DNA from 4 places in the Trichocoleus sp. DQ-U1 genome. Region 1 is predicted to be linked to each of the others. Evidence: predicted binding sites of a transcription regulator. Region 1 holds the regulator's gene; each other region holds the start of a gene.
The links. The regulator NtcA, encoded in region 1, controls nitrogen genes in cyanobacteria. The targets are predictions, from matches to a motif close to TTTGTANNNNNNNNTACAAA.

Region 1 (4,216 bases):
TTTAGAACTGGGGATCGTACCGCCACGACGGGGATCAACTTCGATTGCCATGCGGAGCGATCGCGCAAACGCTTTGAACGTCGCTTCAATAATGTGGTGCGAATTAATTCCATCGAGTTGGCGAATGTGCAGCGTCATCTGGCTGTGATTGACCAACGCCACAAAAAATTCCCGCACCAGCTGGGTGTCATAAGTCCCGACTCGCTGAGTGGGAATCTCTAAGCCATAGCTGAGGTGGGGGCGTCCGGAAAAATCTAACGCTACCTGAACCAACGCTTCATCGAGAGGGGCGAGGAAATTCCCAAATCGGACAATTCCTTTGCGATCGCCCAGTGCTTGATGCAACGCCATTCCTAGGGTAATTCCCACATCTTCATTGGTATGGTGGTCATCAATTTCCAAGTCTCCCGTCGCGGCTACATCCAAATCAATCAGGCTGTGAGAGGCGATTTGATGCAGCATATGGTCTAAAAACGGAATGCCGGTTTTGGCATTGCAAGTGCCATTCCCGTCTAATTTGACGGTGACGATAACATCCGTTTCGCCCGTCTTGCGGGGAACCCTTGCCATGCGAGGAGACAAAAGCTGTTCAATGCTTGGAGAAGGTGGAAATTGGCGATCGCGTGCCTGCATCGCAGATGCTCACTCAAGAAAATAAAGTTAAGTTTATTATCCTACGTTACTGAGCATTTGGGAGACGCGAAAGCCTTAAAAATGCAAAATTAAAAATTAAAAATTAGCAGAATCTTTGCTTTTTAATTTTTAATTTTTAATGTTTGATTCTTTTTACATCCCCATAATCTCGTATCCCGCATCGACATATAGCACCTGACCTGTAATGCCACTTGCCAAATCGCTACACAAGAAAGCAGCCGCATTTCCCACTTCTTTCTGAGTTACAGTGCGTCGCAGCGGTGCTACTTCCTCAACGTGATGGATCATATCCAGAATGCCACCTACCGCCGACGATGCCAAAGTGCGGATAGGACCTGCCGAAATTGCATTCACGCGAATATTCTGTGGACCTAATTCAGATGCCAGGTAACGGACACTCATTTCCAATCCAGACTTGGCAATTCCCATTACGTTGTAGTTGGGGATCACCTTAACGCCGCCTAGATAAGTCAGCGTGACAATGCTGCCACCTTCTGTCATCAGTGGTTTTGCTGACCCAGCAAGTTGTACCAGCGAATAGGTACTAATTTCTAGAGCTTGGGTGAAGCCAGCACGGGTAGTGGTACTAAAATCACCTGATAAATCTTCCTTGTTCGCAAAAGCAAGACAATGGATCAGGATGTCTAGCTTGCCCCACTTATCGCGGATGGCGTCAAATGTAGACTGAATTTGGGTCTCATTCTGGACATCGCAGGGTAAAAATAAGCTGGGGTTGAGGGGTTCTACCAACTCTGCCACTTTTTTTTCAAAGCGGCCTCGGTCGTCTGGCAGGTAAGTCACTCCTAGATTCGCACCCGCTTGGTGCAGTTGCTGAGCAATCCCCCAGGCGATCGATCGATTGTTGGCAATGCCGGTGACAAGGGCGTTTTTTCCGGTTAAATCTAGCATAAATGTCGATTTTGAAGGCAATATTAGAGGATATCCGATTTAGGGGAGTATTCAAGATCGCGATCGCCCGGAGCGAGGCTGTCTAGTACGGGTAAGGAGCGTGCCTCCTTACTCACCATGCATCCCACCCGATAGCGCAGATACTGTCAAGATATCAACATTTTCCGTCATAATCTTACTTGCCTTGAGCAGGGAGAGAACTAAAGAAGGTAGCCGGGGAAACTACTTTAAAATTTTGTATCAAATAGCACAAAAACCGCTTGGAAGTCAGTTTATCTGTGTCTAATGTCAGAAAACTCTCATAGTTGTTTTGCTATGGTTAAAGTTCCTCCGACAGAAAGTTGCAGAAGTCTGTAGGGCAGCATTTAGGAAAAAGGAAGTGGCAGTGACGCAAGATAGACCGCTAGCAGCTGTGTTCCGTCAACTGGGAGGTGGGGCGTTTCCACCCGTGGTGGAAACTTTTGAGCGGGGCAAGACGATCTTTTTCCCAGGAGACCCGGCTGAACGGGTATACTTTTTGCTCAAAGGTGCAGTAAAGCTGTCTCGCGTGTATGAAGCTGGGGAAGAAATTACCGTGGCGCTGCTGCGAGAAAACAGCGTTTTTGGAGTACTGTCCTTAATTACAGGGCATCGTTCGGATCGGTTTTATCACGCTGTAGCATTTACGCCAGTGGAGCTGCTTTCGGCACCGATCGATCAGGTAGAGCAATCGCTCAAGGATAATCCGGAGCTATCGATGTTGATGCTGCGAGGGCTTTCTTCGCGCATTTTGCAAACAGAAATGATGATTGAGACATTAGCTCACCGAGATATGGGATCCCGCTTGGTGAGTTTTCTATTGATTCTGTGCCGTGATTTTGGCGTTCCTACCGCCAATGGAATTACGATCGATCTGAAGCTTTCTCATCAAGCGATCGCAGAAGCAATCGGCTCCACCAGGGTAACTGTCACCCGCTTACTGGGAGATTTGCGGGAGGAAAAAATGATTTCTATCCACAAGAAAAAAATTACGGTACACAACCCAGTTACACTGAGTCAGCAGTTTACTTGAAAACAGCTAGAGGCTCTCGTCAGGTTGTAGGTTAGGTTGTTGGTTAAAACGGCATGGTAGCGCGAGCAGGTTATCCAGTTTTAACATTTAGTCGGGAGTTGAGTTAAAAGGTGTCAGGTTTTAAGCGGATAGTTTTCAACCTTCCAACCTTTAACCTTTCCGATTTCACCTTCGATCTTTAATTCCTGTTAACCCTTTCTCTAGCCTGCGATGCGATAGGCTGTAACTGGAATGACTGTAGCAGACAATGACCGACAGTGCGCTCTTCCTGATTTTGTCTATTTTAGTGTTGGGAAGCGTCATCGCAACGGTGGGCGATCGCATTGGCACGCGCGTGGGAAAAGCACGCCTGTCGTTGTTCAATCTGCGTCCCCGCAAAACAGCTGTTTTAGTAACGATTCTAACGGGACTAACGATTTCTGCCTCAACACTAACAATCATCTTCGCGACCAGCGAACAATTGCGGATTGGAGTTTTTAGACTTCAAGAAGTCCAGAAAAAACTCAAAACAGCAAGTAAGGATATTGCCAAAGCAAACGAGCAGAAACGGAAGACCGAAAGCGAACTTGCTAAAACCGCCGCCCAAAAAGAGCAAGTAGAGAAGGAACTCGCTCAGGCTCGCACCCAGCAATCTGTCGCCCAGCAGCGCTTAGATGCGATTAATCGATCTTTGGCAGCCGCGCTGGCTAAACAAGGCCAGACGGAGGCGCAACTAAATCAGACTCAAAGCGAACTGACCCGGGTTGCCAGCAGCTTTCAGCAAACCCAAAAACAGCTTACATCTGTCTCAGGGCAAGCCAAGACGCTACGTTCCGAAATCCAACAACTTCAAGCAGAACGCCAAGAATTGCTCCAGCAGCGAAATCAAGTCAGAGCTGAAATTACTGAATTCAAAGCGAAAGTGACTCAGCGCGACCAAAAAATTGCCCAGCAAGACCGAGCAATTAGCCAACGCGATGAGCAAATTCTCAAGCGGGATCAAGCCCTTGTGGAACTTGATGAGAAACTTGCTACCTTTCGGAAGAGCCTGAGCGATCGCGATGAGCAAATTGCCCAGCGAGACAAAGCCTTATCTCTACTTGATAACAAAATTTCTCAACGAGATGAGGTGATTGCCCAGCGAGAAAATCGCCTTAAAGAACTCGAAAAACAACAAGCTTCCCTAGAGCAGGAAGTGGCAACCTTAGAACAGTATTACCAGTCTTATCAAACTTTGCGTCAGGGTAGTCTGGCACTGCTGCGCGGTCAGGTTCTGGCGGCTGGCGTTTTTCGTATTGTCGAGCCAGCCGCAGCCCGACAGGTCATTGAGCAGCTGTTACGGGAAGCGAATCGGACAGCGATTAAAGCGACCCAACCCGGTCTCAACAAGGTGGCGAACGAACGGGTCGTGCAAATTACAGAGGCACAGGTAGAGCAACTGATCAACCAGATTCAGGATGGTCGAAACTATGTAGTCCGAGTTTTTTCGGCTGGTAACTATGTCCAGGGAGAAAAGCAGGTACAAGTCTTTGCAGACGCCGCACCCAATCAAGTTGTATTCCGCACTGGTGAAGTCGTAGCAACGACATCTGCCGATCCTTCAAACATGACCGACCAACAAAT
Region 2 (4,216 bases), on a different contig from region 1:
CTCGTACTAAAGGCAGCGAATCAGACACTTTAGTAATAATCTTTGGTAGCTGACCATCGGAATTGCGGGCGCGGATACTGCTGAGGGCAAGATCGATGCACTCTGGCAGCGCTAGGGGTTCTGGATGCCATTGCACCCGACCACTTTCTAGGCGAGAAAGGGTGAGGAAATCTTGAACCAGTTTACGCATCCGCTCGGCGTCGGTGAGAGCGGTACTGAGCATCACTTGCCGCATCTCCGGGGGCATATCAGGTTCGCTCGCTAGACTTTCCAGGCAGACTTGGATAGTAGAGAGGGGGGTGCGGAGTTCGTGACCCGTAATTGCGACTAAGTTGCTGCGAGTGCGATCGAGAGCTTCTAGCTGTTGGTTGAGGTCTTCCAGGTTCGCGTAGGCTTCGGCTTGAATCAATGCCCCGGCGATTTGAATAGAAATGGCTTCTACAAGTTCTAGTTCGTCGTCCTGCCACTCGTAGGGGGTAGCACCGCAATGATGCAGCTCTACTATCCCCAGTAGTCGATCCTGATATAGCACTGGCATCATCAGCCAAGACTGAATAGCAAAGCGGCTCGCCAGAGTTTGAAGTGGGCGATTGGAAGGAAGTTCCGACACTCCTACCGATATTCCTGCCGACACTCCTACAATGCGAGGGTCGATATGAGTATCGGCAACATAAACTCGCTCTCGGTTCTGCACAACTTCCTGAAATAGAGGATTTTCCTGTAAAGGCCAATTCTGACCGAGTGCAGAGGCAAGTCGAGAATTCCCGTTATCGGTCACTTTCAAAAATTCATGGTTAATCGTGGCAGAAGTATCGATTTCCCCGGCACGATAAATCAGACACCGGCAAGCAAACAATGCCTGTCCTAATTCCTGTACGGCAATGGATAGAATTTCATCCGGGTGTAACGGCTGTCCCGTATGGCTACCCCGCCGGATGGCAGCCGTAATCGAGTTGACTAGGCGTTCTTTGCGTTCTTGGGCGGAAATTGAGCGATAAGCTTTGAGCAGCTTGTACTGCCCCGCTTGCAAGTAAGTGACTAGGCACTGAACAAAGGGGTCGGGATTGTCGGTTAGAGACTCTGGAGTTTGGGCGGAGGGTTCCTTTGCCGCCTGTGGCTGTACGGAGTTTTGAACTAAAAAATTCTGCCGATTCGCTGCTTCCCGATCGGTTTTTCCAAAGGAAGTTTCTAAAAACTCTCCCCTCGAAGGAATGCCGTAAATATTTCGTGCTTGAGCGAGCTTTTGAGCCAATTCCGGACGGTACTGCGAAATTCGATTGAGTAATAATTCAGCAACGATGCAACTGACTTGCCGATCGAACGTCCAGATTCCCTCAAACCGGCGGGCGGGGTCTATCCCTTCAAACGATGACATCCGCAATCGGGAGGCGGTTCGAGGAAGGTCAGAAGTGCGGCGGCTAGGGGAAATCGCGGGTGCGATTCCTTTTCTAGCTGCGGTCTTTCCTCTTACACCCTGACGCGATCGCCCATCCTCTGTTAGGTTTCGTTCTCGACAAACCAAGCAAGTAGCATAATTCTGCCCGATCACCACTAAGTGCCACTCTTGACTTAAACCATCGGTCGGCTCAAAAGCAACAGTTTCATAAGCTTCCGAACTGTTGCTAAAGTCGGTTTCTGGGGCTGCCAGCACATATAACTGCTCTGTCCGTTCTGCAATCCGTCGATAACGGTGAGCCTCCTGACGATAGAAGCGCTCTCGCTGGAAACTGGCAATCACCAGATGCTGGTCTAAAGATGCCAGAACCTGGTCTTCCATCGCATGAGATAAGGCGATTAAGGAAGACTTGAAATACATTTGAGGTCGCAGCTGGGGCAGGACTTGCAGCAAATCTGCCAGCACAGAAGTCGGGATGATCATTTAGTAATTTGCCGAGTTTCGTACCCGTTCTATGCCTATCGTACAAAAGAGCGTTCCCTACTAACGGTTTGAATATTTCCTTGTAATCCGGTTTTAACGATTGTAAATTCTCACAAAATTGCTTAACTCCACGTTCAAGGGCAGCTAAATCACACTTGTATGAGTTTTCTTATTTGACGGCTGTGAGTTGCAGGAAACTCAATGATTGCATTGATAGGGGTTTTGGGGCCGCGATCGCGACTCCAAAACCCCTCGCCACAAGAATTTCTTATGTAAATCATTAATCTTCCTTAAGGGGGATGTCATGACTAAATGGCATCCGATCGATGCAAAAACTTCATTTGTATTAACATTTTGTAATTTCTTATACGAATTTCACAGTTCAGTTTGCATAACTTATCATCAACGAGCAATTGACAAACACGCATATTATCCGTTTGCGGGCATTCGAGCGCCACGTAATGAGGACACACCCATGACAAGCACAGCCACGCCCACAGCAAGTCTTAATAAATTTGAAAAATTCAAAGCAGAGAAAGATGGTCTGGCGGTAAAGGCAGAAATTGAACATTTTGCCCAAGTTGGCTGGGAGGCGATGGACGAAACAGACCGCGACCACCGACTCAAGTGGGTAGGGATTTTCTTCAGACCCGTTACGCCCGGAAAATTTATGATGCGGATGCGGATGCCCAGCGGTATCCTCACCAGCGATCAAATGCGAATGCTCGCCGAGATTGTGCAGCGTTACGGCGAAGATGGCAGCGGCGACATCACCACCCGGCAAAATATCCAACTGCGGGGAGTCCGAATCGAGGATGTGCCAGAAATTTTCCGACGGTTAGAGCGAGTCGGGATGACCAGCATTCAGTCGGGGATGGATAACGTCCGCAACATCACGGGTTCGCCAGTTGCGGGGATTGATGCGGATGAATTGTTTGATACGCGAAGTCTGGTGCAGCAAGTCCAGGACATGATTACGAATCATGGGGAAGGCAACAAAGCTTTCAGCAATCTGCCCCGGAAATTCAATATTGCGATCGCCGGTTGTCGCGACAACTCGGTTCACGCTGAAATCAACGACCTCGCCTTCGTCCCCGCCTACAAAGATGGCGTCTTCGGGTTTAATGTTCTCGTCGGTGGTTTGTTTTCTGCCAAACGGTGCGATGCTGCCATTCCCCTGAATGCTTGGGTGCATCCCGACGATGTTGTCGAGGTATGCCGAGCCGTTTTAGAAGTTTTTCGCGATCGCGGTCCCCGATCGAATCGGCACAAGGCAAGGCTGATGTGGCTGATCGATGAATTGGGGTTAGGACAGTTCCGAGCCTTGGTAGAAGAATATCTAGAGAAGCCTCTCCAACCAGCCGCCGAAAAAGACGAAATTGACTGGGAAAAGCGCGACCACATCGGCGTGTACCCCCAAAAGCAACCCGGCTTAAACTACGTCGGCTTACACGTTCCCGTGGGGCGTCTCTATGCCCAGGATATGTTTGACCTGGCTCGGATGGCTGAAGTCTACGGCAGCGGAGAAATGCGGTTCACCGTTGAGCAAAATGTCATCATCCCGAATATTCCCGACTCGCGCTTAGACGCCTGCTTAGCCGAACCCCTGCTACAACGATTCTCGATCAATCCCGATCCTTTAGCGCGATCGCTAGTCTCCTGCACCGGATCGCAGTTCTGCAACTTTGCCTTAATTGAAACTAAAAACCGTGCCCTGGCAACGATTGAAGAACTGGGAGCAGAATTATCTCTAACTAAACCCGTGCGGATTCACTGGACTGGTTGCCCCAACTCCTGCGGTCAGCCTCAAGTAGCCGACATCGGTTTGATGGGGACAAAAGTTCGCAAAAACGGCAAAACCTTAGAAGGTGTCGATCTTTACATGGGAGGCACAGTTGGTAAAGAAGCCCATTTGGGTACCTGCGTCCAGAAAAGCATTCCCTGCGAAGACCTCAAACCTGTATTGCGGAATTTATTGATCGAACAGTTTGGGGCGACTCCTCGCTTCTAGGAGTTGCAAAGAAGCTTTTAGCGACTCCCTACCACTAATTCCCGACTACGTACCACCGAGTTACCACTTCCAAGAGAAATATGAGCAGAGTTTCTAGACGGCAATTTATCATTACAGCAGGCGCAGCCACAGCCGGAAGCTTGCTGGCTCATGGCTGTAGTTCCGGCCCCACCGATAGCGCCAAGTCCGCTTCAAAATCTTCCCCCGTTGCCACCAGCACGGCAGCCAACGCGCCGAAAGTAGAAACAACCACCGCCAAGCTAGGATTTATTGCTCTAACGGATTCCGCGCCCCTAGTTGTAGCCCAGGAAAAAGGGTTGTTTGCC
Region 3 (4,216 bases), on a different contig from region 1:
AGGTGAGCATAATACCAACCATGATTAAGCTCTCCCTTAGGTAGCCACTTTTCATCCATCATCTTGCCGGAGAAAACGGCAAAAGTCAGTGCCAAGATAGCAAGCGTGTTAATGACTCGATGCAGCGTGTATCACCATATGGGTTTACCCAACTGTCCAAGCTTTGCCACAGAATCTTACTGAATAAGTCTTTTTTGCCCACGATGGAAAGCGTATAGAGAAAAGAGAGGGAATACCAGTAAAGCATATAGCCCAAAGGTGCCATGAATTCCTTCTATTTCCTTCAACTCAGGCAAGGGAATTCTTCCCCATCGCCCGTCGTAGACATCGTATGTCCAATATGTGGTCAAAATCGCGGCAATTACAAAAAGACCAGTAAAGCCATGCAAATACGAAGAAGAAAAGGTTGGTATGGACTAGAGAGTTTTGCAGGCATATTCAGAAAGTTACCGAAATCTTTTCCACGTCTTTCACTTAATTCAATTGTCTCACCCTGTGCCTGCCCTACCGACAATACCTTGATCTCTAAACCCTTTACTAACAACCTCTTCAAGCCTTCTCAAAGAGTTGGAGGTAGTTTCCTACCTCAATTTACCCTACAATCGAAGATCACCCTATCAGAAGAAATCATAAGCTATCGATTTAAATAGGGGTTTGAGGGCTACTTGGTAGAGTCTTTGGCAACGCGATCGCAACATTTCTGATCGCCTGATTATTAGTGAGAGTACTGTCAAGTTCCATATGAATAATGTTCTCAAAAAGCTCAAAGCGCAAACTCGTTACCAGGCACTCCATCAAGCAATTGTGAATGGCTGGATTCAGTAGTTTAACGGCACAGTTGAGCCGCCGCAGATAACATCGATTAGTGTTCTCTCAAGACTTACGCAGGTGCATTGAAGAAGCGTTTGCCAAAAGCCAGTATGTGTCCGACCTTTCTCCCAGTCCCCCACTCTCCCACTCTCTCCCTCAAGCCTCACTTTACCGTTGAAATGCGTAAGTCCTGTCTCTACAACAATTTTGCAATGATCGGGTTCGAGTCAGTAACATATTTCTAAGTATCAAAGAGAGGCTGAAATGACTCAAAAACAACGACTTCCTATTGAATTAGCTGAATTCTTTCGCACTCGACTTCAAGCCATTACCTATGGAGCAGTTGTCATTCCAGAGATGTTGGAATTTGGAAAAGTTTATCGTTTGAGTGATGAAGATGACATGAATAGTATTAGCTTTATGATTGTCTTCGCACCCACTCCCTATTTAGACTATTTCCAACCCTATGAAGAACACCGGGCACATGCTCGAATCAGCTTTCACGGACGGATTTTGGCAACTGGAGAAGAGTTGGAACTGGAAAACTATCAAGGAGAATGGGGAAGGCCGTTTTATGACGGGGATTCCGCTCGAACAGCGCGGGAAAAAGAAGAAATCGGGCTGCATAATCGATCAGTTAATCCAGTCTTAAGGAAGAAGGGATTGGCTTAACGTGGGATGGGCTGCTAAGGAGGAAGTCGTTTGATCGCGATTTGGGAAAAGTCGATTTCCTCAAATAACGTTTCATAGATAGCGCTCGGGACTACTAGCGCAAGCGCGATCGCACTAACACGAGAGACATTGCGATCGCAATTTGTCGAGCATCTCATTATTAGTGAGAGTAAGTGCCTGTGTAAGGACTCTAGCCGTGGTGAAGCATCATGACAATGTCTAAATATTGTCTGCACCCTTATTCATTTCTTCTAATATCTTCTCGCTGATTCGCTGCCGATGTCCCTCTTTATCTTCTTCTGAGGGTGAATCATCGGATTTTTCAGTGTGTGGAGTTGTTGAGAGCGTAGCCATGTGAATATGACCTAGCACTCCCATTACAGTAGCTGTGAAGTGCGAACGCGGATCGGCATCCTTTTGATGGTAAGAAAAGGATAAATTCTTACAGCGGTCACGAATTGACTGGGTATTGAATGAGATAATCCCTGGGTCATGTGCAAAATCGTTTCTAATCCCCCTGATGACATCTAAGTCACGCCTGCAAGTCTGCGAAATTAGCCCCAAATAGTAAGCTAGTTTAATTCTGGATGAAAAAGTTGATAACGGTGCTGTTCCTTCAAAAAGATCCTTCTCTATGTTTTTGTTCCCCACTAATGACACATAAAGTAGATCCGAGAGGCTCACATCCAAATATGCTGCTGCGAACAGCGCGCAGCCACGATCAGACTCTGAAGTCAGTGATTTGCGAAACGAATCGACTTTTTTCTTCTGTGTGGCAAGGTGTTCCACAATTTTGTCATTCATATCCTAAGCCTATCAATTCCGTGGTGGATTTAAAAGATGACGTTACGGAAAGTGCCTTCTGCCGCCTAACTATTGATTAGCCTGACTTTTTCTGGATAAAACCCCTAATCAAGGGATTATTCAGATACTTTTCGCATAACATTCATTAAAAGATGATTATTCTGAAATTTTCTAGATAATGTAATTTAAGAGTCAATTATACCGAGATATTCTATACGTCTTCCACTCATTAAATTGATTCACCCGACGATCGCCAGATCCCGAAAAATCCATAACCTATCGATTTAGATAGTGGTTGATGGCTGCTTTGCAGAGTTTTAGACAACGCGATCGCTAATCCCTAGCCTTATTGTTAGACTTAAAACTTTCGTATTTAAAGATACAAAATACCTTCTCTGCTAGCACTTAATCTTGCAAACATTCAAGCAAGTAAGCGAGAAGAGAGCCAATGAAAAACCACTATTCCGTCATTATTGTAGGAGGTGGTCAAGCGGGTCTGTCCATGAGCTACTGCTTAAAGGAGAGAGGTTTTGACCATATCGTTTTTGAAAAAAATAAGATTGGACATTCATGGCGCTCTAAACGTTGGGATTCCTTTTGTTTAGTGACACCCAATTGGCAATGCAAGCTTCCTGGATATCACTACCCAGGAGATGACCCTAACGGTTTTATGCAAAAGGATGAAATTGTTAAATATATCGAACACTACGCTAAATCATTTGACCCTCCCGTAAAGGAAGGCGTGGAAGTGTCAAAAGTTCGGAAGAGCCGTTCTCAGGATGTCTTTGAATTAACGACTTCTATTGGAGACTATACAGCCGATCAAGTCGTAATTGCTGCGGGGAGCTACCACATTCCCAAGTTGCCAAAAATCGCTGAACGGCTTCCCGAACATATTATGCAAATCCACTCATCTGAATACAAAAACCCAGAGTCTTTACCCGAAAAGAGCGTATTAGTCGTGGGAACCGGACAATCCGGTTGCCAGATTGCTGAGGATTTGCACCTTGCAGGTAAACAAGTCCATTTATGTGTCGGGAGTGCCCCGCGATCACCACGCCGATATCGTGGGAAAGATGTTGTTGATTGGTTAGATCAAATGGGGTACTACGATTTGTCAATCGACGAACATCCCCAGAAAGAGAAAGCTAGAACCAATACTAATCACTATGTTACAGGTCGCGATGGTGGGCGTGAGATCGATCTGCGACAATTTTCTCTGGAGGGTATGCAACTGTATGGAAGGTTAAAGACTATTAGCAGTAGTCATCTCGAATTTTGGGACGACCTGAAGCAAAATTTGGATCGAGCGGATGCGGTTGCTAATAACATCAAGAAAAGCATTGATGCATTCATTGAAAAAAATCAAATAGAAGCACCTACAGAACCCGCCTACAAACCTGTTTGGGAGCCAAAGGAAGCAGTGCTAAAGCTTGATTATGAAAAGGCGAATATAGGTACTGTCGTTTGGTCTACTGGGTATCAGCCCGATTTTAGTTGGATTGAGGTTCCGGTGTTTGATGGCAAGGGTTATCCCGGTCACGATCGCGGTGTAACAGGTGTACAAGGATTGTACTTCTTAGGACTCCCGTGGTTGTATACGTGGGGTTCAGGACGGTTTTCGGGAATTGAACGAGATGCTACTTACTTGGCTGATTACATTACGGCGAGGAAGAAAGTATCGTATTCAAACGCTTGGAGCATCGTCAATGAATATTTGCTTGGCTCGTAATAAGAGGTTCAGATCCCCGACTTCTTTAAGAAGTCGGGGATCTAGGATTCACTACCTATCGATTTAGATAGGTGTTCGATTGCAGTTGGAGAGAGTTTTAGGTATTGCGATCGCTCCCCCTAGTCTTATTGTTAGACCTAAAAGTTTCGTAGTGAAAGATACAAATCGCTTTATCTGCCAGCACTTAATCTGGCAGCA
Region 4 (4,216 bases), on a different contig from region 1:
TGCACAATGTGATGATAGTTGGGGCGGGGATTGGCATTATTTCCAGCATCAGCGGGATGTACCTCAGTTATTACCAAAATTTGCCTTCCGGCCCAGCGATTGTATTAGTTGCATCAGGATTATTTGTTTTAGCTTTATTATTCAGCCCTAGCTACGGAATCTTCACGAATAAACAATCGGATTTTGGACAACTCTCGCCAGTTTGGCGAGAGTTGAAACAGCTGATGCGATCGCGCTCGTAAGGCATATAGATATCCAAATCAAGTTATCGTTTGTCCAACAATTTCTTGGATGTCTCTACCTGCTCCTGTGCTACCTGGACGAACTCCTGTGCTACCTGGAGGAACTCCTTGACTGCTTTGGTATGTTTTTCTGTTGCTTTGGAGTGTTCCTGTGCAGCTTTCACGAATTCCTCTGTTGAGTTTCCATCATGCTGCTGCGATGCCTTCGCGTGCTGCTGCGATGCCTTCGCATGCTGCTGTGTGGCCTTTCCGTACTCTTCTATCAACTTTCCATGCTCTTGGGCGCTCTTTCCACGCTCCTTTAGAGTCTTTCCTACCTCCTCGATTAACTTCCCATGTCCCTCTGAGACCTTCGCGTGTTCCTCTGCGGCCTTCGCGTGTTCCTCTGATACCTCATGCATAATGACTTTACCTTCCTTTTTCTCTACCAACCTGTTTTTTGTACAACCCGCTTGTCTCAGGTTAATACTTGTTTATCCTTCTCATCCTCTGGCTTAATATAGGTTTGGTCATGTTGACCCACTCATCGCAACGACGATCCTACTTATTGCCAACTAGCTCCTTTAAAAGTTGAGAAAGAAGTTGTTTTGAAGTTTCAACTGCATCTGGTTGATTTTGAAGGGAACGATAGCAGCACTTAGTTGACCGATCCCTGCAAGTGGCTGCCTAAGAAAACCCAGGGATAAAACTACTGTGACGCTAAGTTTATCTAATTTCTTATTTGTGTTGATCGTTAGAAATTAGGGTTTCAACAAAGTGTTATGTAGACAAATTGTTTAAGAATTTCAGAAGATGAACTACGAGCAATGCAAGGTGCGATCGCTCAGTTTCGTAATGAGGCTGGGAAAGCGATCGCAACCTAAATTGGAATCAATACCAGCACAGTAGTGGCGAGTGCGATTTGCAAGAAAAAGTTTCTCTACAACCTGTGGGGCGATCCTGTGAAATCAGGAAGGTAGGGGCATCCACAAAGAATGCTCCTACCCGATCAAATCAGAGTCAACTAAGAGTCTGCGAACGAGAATCTAGATACTCTTCAGTTCTGTTTACGCTTTTGCAGAGCTTGACTTTTCTGGCGTTCCAGTGCTGTGGTTGTCAGTTTTGCCATTTTTGTGATGGGTATGTCCATTCCCGTTACGCGGCAAAATTACTCCATAACCACCGTGGTTGCGCTCATAAATGACGTTAATCTCACCGCTTTCAGCATTGCGGAACATATAGAAGTCATGATCCACCAGTTGCAACTGTTCCAAGGCTTCGTCCATCGTCATTGGCGGCATTGCAAAGTACTTGGTACGCACCACTTCTGAGGGGAGTTCGGGGGTGCGAGAACCAATGAGATCCTCTGGCACTGGCTCTTGTTCTACCACAATGCCAGTCTTCATTTGAGTCTGGGTCTTCTTATCCAGACGCTTTTCTTTATATTTCCGGAGTTTGCGGGCAATTTTATCGGCAACTAGGTCGATGCTCGCGTAGAGACTCTCGCTACTCTCTTCAGCACGGATTACTGTACCGTTGGCAAAGATAGTCACCTCAGCGGCTTGTTTTGGATTTATCCGGGGATTGCGAGCCACACTAAGATGCACGTTTACTTCGCTCGTCAAACTCTGAAAGTGGCTAACTGCCTTGTCAATTTTTTGATTTACGTACTCACGAATCGCGTCGGTAATTTCAATGTTTTTGCCGTGGATAACAAGCTTCATACCGGATACTCCATGCTGTACCGTTGTGATAATTCAGAAAGCTCAGCAGAATTGCGGCTTTCTCAGTAGCGATCGCGTTCCCGTTTTTTGGTGTTAGCAAACGTTGAACGGAGCCAAAACTTTGAGCAGTAGCAAATTTTTCCCGATTTCACACTGTTGCTAGGATGTTCTTGCTGGCAGTCCCTCAGCTAGAGGGGTTGTCAGCAGCCCTATCGCAAATAAGCAACTGCCGATTTTCTTGTTTAGGTTTCCTAGGGTGCTATTTAACTAATGTACATTCCCCAGCTTGGTTGCGATCTCCAAGTCTATCTTTGGGGTTATTTTGAAGAGGCATCCTCCCTCAACACTTGAGGTTATAACTTCAACACTAGCACTTTGTATTCTAGAGAACTTATGCCTTTGACTTCTCTTCAGAATCCTTTGCATCTTTTGACATTTCTTGATTCCAGCAGATTAATTATGCAAAAAATATAAGTCAAATTACTGTTGATTTTTGCCATGATTTTAAGTAAGTCTGAAGGGTCTGCTGGGAAAGCCTCGGAGCAACTGCGCCAACTCCGGTTATACAATCGGGAGCAGATGCCCTATTCGGCAGCTTGGGACTGGCAGCGATCGCTGGTTTCCGAACGCATCAACGATCCTAGTCTGGCGGATGCCCTGATTTTGCTAGAGCATCCGCCGGTTTACACGCTTGGACAGGGAGCCAGTCTAGAATTTCTTAAGTTTGACCCCGCAGCAACCGACTGGGAGGTTTTCCGAGTGGAACGGGGGGGTGAGGTAACATACCACTGTCCGGGTCAGCTGGTGGGTTACCCAATCCTGAATCTGCGCTATTACCAGCAAGATTTGCACTGGTACTTGCGGCAGTTAGAAGAGGTATTGATTCGGGTGCTGGATGTTTACGGGTTAAAGGGCGATCGCGTTGCCGGAATGACTGGCGTTTGGCTGGAAGGCTGTAAGGTAGCAGCGATTGGCATTAAGGTCAGCAAGTGGATTACTATGCACGGCTTTGCCTTAAATGTTTGTCCCGACCTCACCGGATTTGAGCGCATTGTCCCTTGCGGCATTGCTGATAAGTCGGTTGGCAGTCTTGCCCAGTTCGTACCCGCAATTGACTTGCACCAGGTGCGCCAAGAAGTGGCGAAAGCCTTTGCGGAAGTTTTCCACGTTCAGCTAATTGTGCAAAATTGCTAATTGTTTATTGCTGTTTAGTCTTTATTGAGCGTATTGACCTGCAAAAAACTATCTAAGTCAGCGTAGGAGCCTGCGTAGGTCACGGTGGGCACTTCATAGCCCTTTAGATTGACGATATATTGCTTAAAACCAGTCTCTTGCTTTGCTAAAGAGATGAGATATTCGTGAGTGGTTTCTCCCACAGCAATATCCAGACCCAGTTGCTTGGTGGCAGATTCCAGACGAAATGCCGCATTCACCGTATCCCCAATCGCGGTGTAATCGGGGCGATCGCCACTGCCCGTGTTCCCAACCATTGCAAAACCCGTATTAATTCCTGCCCCAATTCGCAGCGGAAAGGGCACGGGATATTTATTGCTCAAATCCATTGTGATTTTATGGAGGGCGCTCACTGCTTGACAAATATTGAGCATATCCTCATCGGTCACGCCTTGGGGGCCGTGAAACCAGATCGCCATGACCGCATCGCCGATATATTTATCAACCCAGCTGCCATACTCTCGAATAATATTTCCTGCATGGCGGAACCAAGTACCGATCACCGCCGATAATATTTTTTCATCTAGTTGCCGGGTGAGAACTGTGAAGTCGCGGATGTCTACCACCATGACTGACATCAGACGGCGTACGTGCAAAGTCGAAGTCAGCGTATCCTTGTCCCCGCTGGGCAATGGCTCATTGTTGCGGTTGGCGGTAGGACAGTGAAACTCTAGATCCGTCTGACCAAAGGTAAGGCGATCGCCATTGCGTAAAGTAACTGGAATACTGACTCGTCTGCCATTAACAAAGGAGCCGTTGCGACTTCCTAGGTCAATTAGGTAGAACTCGCCGGTTTCGGTACACTGCAACATTGCATGGTTGCGAGAAATCCAACGATCCGGCAACACAAAATTGTTGTCGTCACTGCGACCAACTGTCCAGCAGTTACTACTTACCAAGGGGAGATAGCGATTGCCGGACTCGGTACGAAGGAGTAAGTAAGGAGTGGGTCGCAAAGTCACCACAGGCTAGAGAAGCAACGACGCATCGTATGGAGTGGTTAAATTTTAGCTTTCTTCTGGAGCTTGATGGGTAATT

Region 2: a site for NtcA is predicted at 2,233-2,252, ahead of NDI34_RS09730 (ferredoxin--nitrite reductase). Genes of this name have one in related genera too.
Region 3: a site for NtcA is predicted at 2,653-2,672, ahead of NDI34_RS05835 (MSMEG_0569 family flavin-dependent oxidoreductase). Genes of this name have one in related genera too.
Region 4: a site for NtcA is predicted at 2,320-2,339, ahead of lipB (lipoyl(octanoyl) transferase LipB). Genes of this name have one in related genera too.

Annotation. Positions count from the first base shown of each region.
Region 1 is NZ_JAMPKB010000019.1:30,341-34,556, forward strand. Features, by position in the region: gene hisB (imidazoleglycerol-phosphate dehydratase HisB) at 1-633, opposite strand, end outside; gene fabI (enoyl-ACP reductase FabI) at 787-1,563, opposite strand; gene ntcA (global nitrogen regulator NtcA) at 1,943-2,614, shown strand; gene NDI34_RS10455 (DUF3084 domain-containing protein) at 2,862-4,216, shown strand, end outside.
Region 2 is NZ_JAMPKB010000017.1:82,025-86,240, forward strand. Features, by position in the region: gene NDI34_RS09725 (DICT sensory domain-containing protein) at 1-1,879, opposite strand, end outside; gene NDI34_RS09730 (ferredoxin--nitrite reductase) at 2,355-3,890, shown strand; gene NDI34_RS09735 (CmpA/NrtA family ABC transporter substrate-binding protein) at 3,971-4,216, shown strand, end outside.
Region 3 is NZ_JAMPKB010000009.1:45,433-49,648, reverse strand. Features, by position in the region: partial or broken gene NDI34_RS05855 (cytochrome b/b6 domain-containing protein) at 1-436, opposite strand, end outside; gene NDI34_RS05850 (LuxR C-terminal-related transcriptional regulator) at 697-825, shown strand; gene NDI34_RS05845 (hypothetical protein) at 1,075-1,482, shown strand; gene NDI34_RS05840 (MltR family transcriptional regulator) at 1,702-2,286, opposite strand; gene NDI34_RS05835 (MSMEG_0569 family flavin-dependent oxidoreductase) at 2,735-4,018, shown strand.
Region 4 is NZ_JAMPKB010000020.1:54,479-58,694, forward strand. Features, by position in the region: gene NDI34_RS11030 (metal ABC transporter permease) at 1-242, shown strand, start outside; gene NDI34_RS11035 (hypothetical protein) at 266-673, opposite strand; gene raiA (ribosome-associated translation inhibitor RaiA) at 1,289-1,945, opposite strand; gene lipB (lipoyl(octanoyl) transferase LipB) at 2,444-3,139, shown strand; gene NDI34_RS11050 (FHA domain-containing protein) at 3,154-4,143, opposite strand.